3 regions of the Halioglobus sp. D3-4 genome follow, and region 1 is predicted to be linked to each of the others. Evidence: predicted binding sites of a transcription regulator. Region 1 holds the regulator's gene; each other region holds the start of a gene.
The links. Region 1 encodes sigma-54, which starts transcription at its own class of promoters, with help from an activator protein. Its sites were predicted from a motif close to TGGCACANNNNTTGCNNT; they were not measured.
Positions count from the first base shown of each region.

Region 2: the regulator sigma-54 is predicted to act here: its motif matches at 1,221-1,238, upstream of AC0L6S_RS02415 (BON domain-containing protein).
Region 3: the regulator sigma-54 is predicted to act here: its motif matches at 1,091-1,108, upstream of AC0L6S_RS11015 (PEP-CTERM sorting domain-containing protein).

Region 1 is NZ_CM147907.1:2,673,985-2,676,251, reverse strand. It holds gene ptsN (PTS IIA-like nitrogen regulatory protein PtsN) at 1-13, opposite strand, end outside; gene hpf (ribosome hibernation-promoting factor, HPF/YfiA family) at 24-311, opposite strand; gene AC0L6S_RS11510 (RNA polymerase factor sigma-54) at 384-1,877, opposite strand; gene lptB (LPS export ABC transporter ATP-binding protein) at 2,055-2,267, opposite strand, start outside.
Region 2 is NZ_CM147907.1:581,698-583,964, forward strand. It holds gene AC0L6S_RS02405 (sigma-54-dependent transcriptional regulator) at 1-423, shown strand, start outside; gene AC0L6S_RS02410 (PRC-barrel domain-containing protein) at 488-739, opposite strand; gene AC0L6S_RS02415 (BON domain-containing protein) at 1,317-1,928, shown strand; gene AC0L6S_RS02420 (DUF1328 domain-containing protein) at 1,972-2,139, shown strand; gene AC0L6S_RS02425 (PLDc N-terminal domain-containing protein) at 2,238-2,267, opposite strand, start outside.
Region 3 is NZ_CM147907.1:2,571,620-2,573,886, forward strand. It holds gene AC0L6S_RS11010 (CaiB/BaiF CoA transferase family protein) at 1-463, shown strand, start outside; gene AC0L6S_RS11015 (PEP-CTERM sorting domain-containing protein) at 500-1,054, opposite strand; gene AC0L6S_RS11020 (serine hydrolase domain-containing protein) at 1,189-2,267, opposite strand, start outside.

The sequences.
Region 1 (2,267 bases):
TGAGAGCATTCATTGTCGCGTGTCTAGTGCCCCCGGTGCTTCTGTTTGTGTTTGATCAGCTGGCGGTCCAATTTGTCTGAAAGGGCATCTATCGCTGCGTACATATCCTCTGATTCAGAGTGTGCAAACAAGTCGCCACCGGCGATATGGACAGTGGCCTCCGCACGCTGCACCTTTTTTTCCACCGTAAGAATGACATCGGTAGCGGTTATATGGTCGAAGTGGCGTTGCAATCGCTCGAGCTTGCTTTCGACATAGTCCTTCAGGGGAGTGGTGATTTCCAGGTGGTGACCAGTGATGGTGAGTTGCATAGGTTGCTCCTGTTACAGGTTTGAGACTATTGGTGCCTAATGCCGGCGAGGCCGGTTGCTGATAGTTTGATTCTAGACCAGACGTTTGCGTTCGTTGGATGGTGGTATAAAAAGAGCGTCACGGTATTTGGCTATGGTGCGCCTGGCAATTTCAATGCCCTGTTCTTTCAGAAGCGCTGCAATTTTGTTGTCGCTCAATGGCTTACGCGGGTTTTCGGCGGCCACAAGTTTTTTAATCAGCGCCCTGATGGCGGTGGACGAGCACTCTCCGCCACTGGTGGTCCCTACATGACTTGAGAAGAAATACTTGAGTTCGAAGACACCTCTGGGTGTGTGCATATATTTGTTTGTGGTGGCTCGCGAGATTGTGGATTCATGCATTTCAACGGCCTCGGCAATTTCGTGCAATACCAGTGGTTTCATGGCTTCGGTACCATACTCGAGAAAATTTCGCTGGTGATCGACGATTTTACTGGCAACCTTCATCAGGGTTTCGTTGCGGCTGTGCAGGCTCTTCAGAAACCAGCGCGCCTCCTGCAGGTTATCACGTAAATAGGTGTTGTCGGCGCTGTTATCGGCGCGTTTGATCAAACTGGCGTAGCCGGTATTGATGCGTAATTTTGGTGCGATATCGGGGTTGAGTTCTACCAGCCAGCGACCATTCTTCTTGGTGACAAAGACATCGGGGACAACGTACTCGACCTCCTCGGGTACCGCAGTGTAGCCCGGGTTGGGGTCCAGTGACTGAATCAGCGTCAGTATCTGTTTGAGTTCGTCCTCGCTAATTCGCGCGCGCCTGAGAATCTGGCCGAAATCGCTGCTTGCCAACTGGTTCAGGTAGCGGCTGACAATCAGTTTCGCCTGATCAAGCCAGGGCGTGGTGGGTGGTAACTGGTTTAGCTGTATCAGCAGGCATTCCTGCAGGTCGCGAGCGCAGACCCCGGAGGGCTCAAACTGTTGGAGCCGGTGCAGTACGGCGATGAGCTCGTCAAAATCTATCTCGAGGTCATCGGCCAGGCTCTCGTAAATTTCTTCAGGGCTGCTCAGGAGGCGACCGTTGGCATCCGTAGCGTCAATGATCGAAAGCGCTATAAGGCGGTCTGTATCGGAGAGTCGGGTCAGCCCAAGCTGCCACAGCAGTTGCTCACGGAGTGATTCACTGGCCGAGTTCTGTGCAGAGAAATCATGATCGTTGTTCTCATCACCCTGTGATGCTGGCGCCGATGCTGAAGGCAGCAGATCATCCCACTGCACATCAACAGGCAGATCATCAGACAGGGAGGACTCCCCGTCTACCTCCTTCGAGCTCCAGTCAGGCGCTTCCTCGGTACTGTCATCGTTTTTGTCGTTCTTGCTGCGCGAAGCGTCATCGGTATTGTCCGGTGCGTCATCACCTGAAGTGTAGGGGTCATCCTCAGACATCTCCAGAAGCGGGTTGCTATCCAGTGCCTGCTGGATCTCCTGCTGGAGGTCCAGTGTGGACAGCTGCAACAATCGAATCGCCTGCTGCAGCTGCGGCGTCATCGTAAGTTGTTGACCCAGCTTTAACTGGAGTGACTGCTTCATTTCAAGACTCGGAGCATTGTTTATCTCACGCGGGTATCATCCCGGCCGTTGGGACTTACACAGCCAGTGTAGCCCCCGTGGCCAACGGGTGGCAACCGCTTGGCGTGAAAATTGCTTGGTTTTGTGAGGTGGTCGAAAACTCGTGGCTATGGCCTGCGCGACCGCGCCGGGAAGGGGTTACATACGGAACTGATCGCCAAGGTATACCTGGCGCACATGTTCGTTGCCCAGTACATCTTCGGTTGTTCCAGAGGCGATAATTTGACCTTCGCCCACGATATAGGCCTTTTCACAGATATCCAGTGTGTCCCGCACGTTGTGGTCGGTTATCAACACTCCGATACCGCGATCGCGTAAGTGTAGAATGATCTGTTTGATATCGGTGACTGA
Region 2 (2,267 bases), 2.1 Mb from region 1:
GTGTTGAACATGCCTCCGCTCAGAAGTCGGGGAAGTGATATTCAGGGGCTGGCGCAATATCTGCTCAATGAACTCAATGACGCTAACGATACGGCAAAGTATTTCTCGGAAGAATCTCTGAGTGCACTTCAGAGCTACCCTTGGCCGGGCAATGTCAGGGAGCTTAAGAGCGCGATAGAGCGGGCGTACATCATGGCCGATCAGCAGCTGGAGAGAGAGCACTTTCCCGATGGGCAGATCGACCTCGTGGAGGCGGGAGACTACCTGCGCGTGTCTGTTGGGGCATCGCTTGAACAGACTGAGAAGAAGCAGATTATCGCGACTCTGGAGTCGTTTGATGGGGACAAAAAGGCAGCCGCAGACAGTCTGGGTATCTCCCTTAAAACACTCTATAACAGGCTTAACGAGTACGAGGCTCCTTGATACCGATTGCGTAGAATATTTCGGGCAGCGTTTCACGCCCAGCTGAATGTAAGTGGTGCTGTTATCAGTTGAGCACTCGGCGCCGCATGATGGATTCCCCCCTGTGTGTAAGCACAAAGCCACTTTTTGATTTGGAAAAAATCATCGCGGCCCAGGGCATCATTATCGACACGTCATCGCTTACCCTGATGCAGGCAAAGCGGACAATGCCTGACGAAGGGTCTACCATAACGTTTTCGATTGCGCCCTCCTGAATGCCCGATGTTGTGTAGACCCGTTTGTCGATAAGGTCGTTCAGCGATATTACATCGTTCACAAAAACTGCTCCTGACGGGTGGAATTTGTCTCATTGTGATCATGCATTTTTTGTACCAGCGCGTATTGGCTGCACAGATAAAGCGACGGGGGGCATGATCCGTTCCTGTAACCTGTTTACCATTCATCCGTGTTGGCAGGTGTGCCGCTCCTGTTGGTATCTTCCCGGTAGCCACAGCTCCGGATTTTGTAATAGTTTCTCTGGCCATTGTCAGATTTGCAACGTATTGATGGCAAGTACACTAGCCGAGAGCTTGCCGAGGAAATAAAGTAATTGTCGATTTTTTTGTCCAGCTCCGGCGTTTGTAAATCATACAGTTAACTTTGTCACATCTTCCACCAACTGGATAACTTTGGGATTTTGGAGCACGGCATTGTACTCGTCCTGCCAGCCTCAGAAATTCTCAATTTTTCGGTAGAGTACTTACAGGCAGCTATTTTCCCCGATATAGCGTATTCATTTTTAGCCAGTGTTCTCGTGCTGGCATGCTTTTCGCAACGACTTTGCTGAAGCCGGTCGTGGTGTCCGCACATTTTTTCCATGCGTACCGGCATTGATGAAACTACAGGAGAGATACATGAACAATATGAATGCTATCAAACTGGCATGTACGACCCTGGCATTGAGCTCGGTGTTATCCATGCCGGCCTATGCTGGTCAGGAGGCGACGACCAGCGAGCCCACAACATCCTCCAGCCTTGAACGACACGCCAGTGATGCCTGGCGCGAGGGCAAACTCGACACCATCTACCTGTTCAATCGTCACCTCAACAACTTCACTATTGATCCCGAGGTGATGGGTACAACTGTTGTGCTCACCGGCAAGGTGGAGTCGGAAGTCGACAAGGAACTGGCCGAGCGGCTGGCACTTGGTGTCGATGGTGTGACCGAGGTGACTAATCGTCTCATGGTCGTGGCGCCGGAAGAAGCCAGGTCAGGGCAATCAGAAGATGATCGCGCACTGTCAGCGAAGGTTGAAGACGCCACCCTCACTGCCGAAGTGAAGACAAAGTTACTTGCCAATGAGCAGACCGATGGTCTGGATATAAACGTCGACACGGTTCGCAATGCGGTGACGTTGAGCGGCACAGTGGACTCCTCTGCAGAGAGGGATCTGGCGGGCGAAATCGCCAGGCAGGTAGAGGGTGTCGCGGAAGTAAGCAATAAGCTGATGGTCAGCGAGAGCTAGACATTGGTCGACATCCAACACTCAACAATTAAGGAGAAAGACGATGCTTTATTGGGCTTTAGTATTTCTGGTAGTGGGATTGGTTGCCGGTCTGCTGGGTGCTTCAGGGATCGCCGCTATCGCAGGGCAGATATCCTGGGTACTGTTTGTGATCGGTATCATCCTGCTGGTCATCCACCTGGTAACTGGACGGGGCCCGCCCTCGGTGTAACCATCGCTTGAGTAATGAAGCGACAATAAAAATGCGGGGCCATTACTGGCCCCGCATTTTTTTCTCACTGGAAAGTGTTTGACAGGTGTTGTCAATACCTATTTCGGGCCTGCCACATACCAGACGAT
Region 3 (2,267 bases), 100 kb from region 1:
CGTGGGTATGGCTTTGCAGGACAACCACTTCACTAATCTGTGCACTGCGTTGGAATGTACTGAGTTGCTAGAGCGCGAAGGCATGCGCAATCTCGGCGAGCGTATCAGTGACTTCGACACCTGGCTGGATGCCATAGGTGAGGTGATGAAACGCTTTACCACCAGTGAGTTACTTTCGCGGCTGGATGCCGCTGGTGTGCCGTTCGGGCCAGTAAAAACGGTGCGCGAATTTGCCGATGACCCACAGGCGAAACACAACCGCACCATCTTCGATGCCGAACATCCGGAGGCGGGGACGCTCAGGTATATACGCTATCCGGGACATCTGTCGGAGACACCCGCTGCGCTGTACCGCCACCCGCCCAGACTTGGAGAACACAGCGAGGCGATTCTGCAAGAGGCGGGCTACGACGACGCAGAGATACAGGCGTTACTCAACGCAAATGTGATCGGCACCCACTAAAAAGCTGAAAACGCCAACGGGCCCGAACCGATGCCGTCACGCGGCTAGTTTGGCACGACGCCTCATGGTGACAACGCCACCGAGCGCAAGCAGGAACATCGATAGCATGGTGGGCTCGGGTACTGCGTCATAAACAGTACTCCCATCGTCCTTGAATACGTAGTTGCGCGCGGCCCCCTGTACAAGGTTATCACGCACGTAAGCCGAGGCAGCATTGGATAAATCAGAAACATTGAAACCCGCTGTTGGGCCGTAATACTGACCTAGGTACTTGTTGGAGTAATCTTCTGCAAATATATGGCCGCCATAGCCAATGATATCGTACCAGGCCATATTGTTGATATTTGCGACAGTATCGTCGACGGTTGAGATCGAGTACTCAGAGGCATTGCCACCGAACAGCAGAGCTGCGGCCTCCTGACCTGTGTATGCCAATGGTCCGTTGGGGGGAGTATCGGACCAGAGCGGCGCATTGGGATCGGCGACATCCCAATAGCCTACATACATCAAGGCAGCATTTGCGGAGTTTACAAACGGGAGTGCTGCCAGTGCAATCACCGCGAAATACCGTTTTATCGAGGCCGTCATCATCGCCATACCCTGTTTGTATGAATAACATGATATTCTGATGCGATATTTATGCCAGCATTATTTTATCCTTATAAATCAATGAAATAGAAAGAATCTCAAGCTTCCAACTGTTGGCATGTAAAGAAAGCGGACGGTCAGGGCCGCCAACAGGCTGCGGCGCGATTGCTAGCGGCCGCACACAGTTGCGCGCTGCGCAGGGGGTTTGCATCCAACCCATTGGTCAACAGGCAGAACGAAATACCACTGACCGGGTCTCCCCAAGCCACCTGCCCACCCACACCCTGATGCCCGAAAGCACGCCCGGAGACCCGGTTTCCCAGCCCCCGATACGGCTGGTAGCGGTCCGTTCCGGCGATCACCACACCGAGGCTGCGATTGGCCGGCGCGCCCGTCATGGGATCGGGGAAATCGACGCGCACCGTACCGATGGCATCGGCCAGAATCTCCGGCTGCCATAGCTCTGCGCTGTTGCGCATGACACCCTGATAAAACAGCGCCACGTCCGCCGCAGTAGACACAGCGCCCCCTCCCGGCACACCCAACGCCCGCACCGCGGGATCGTTGAACATCAATAGCGAGTGATCCACCGTATTGGGCCACTCGATCGCCGCCCCAAAAAGTTCCCGGATCTGCTCAGACGACGGCGGTTCACCGACGTGTTGCACGGTGGTGATATCAGACTGTTCGGACTCGGGGACACCCAGACACAACTGTTGCAGGCCAAGCGGTGCAATGATATTGGCCTGCAGATAGCGCCGGTAGTCGACCCCGCTGACAGTCTCAATCAATTCCGCCAGCACCCAGTGTGCCGACAGCGGGTGATACTCCATTCGGCTACCCGGTTCCCAGTTAAGGTGCCAGTTGCGCATTGCATCAAGGCGAGATGCCCGTGTCCACCACGCTGGCGCGGACAGCGGTGCGCGCGGGAAACCCGCCGTATGGCACAGTACGTGCTCGATCGTGATGTGCTGTTTGCCGTTCTCTGCAAAGGCCGGAATATACTCCGCGACAGGCTTATCGATCAGGATCAGGCGCTCACCCATCAGGCGCCATATCGCAGAGGCCACGACAGGCTTGGTACAGGAAAATATGTTGTAGCGGTTGCTGTTATCGGCGCGACCCAGTGTTTCGAAATGTACCAGGTCTCCATCTTTGGCCAGCGCGAATTGCAGCGATGGCAGCGGTCCTTTTTCGATGGCGTGCTGCAGGCGCC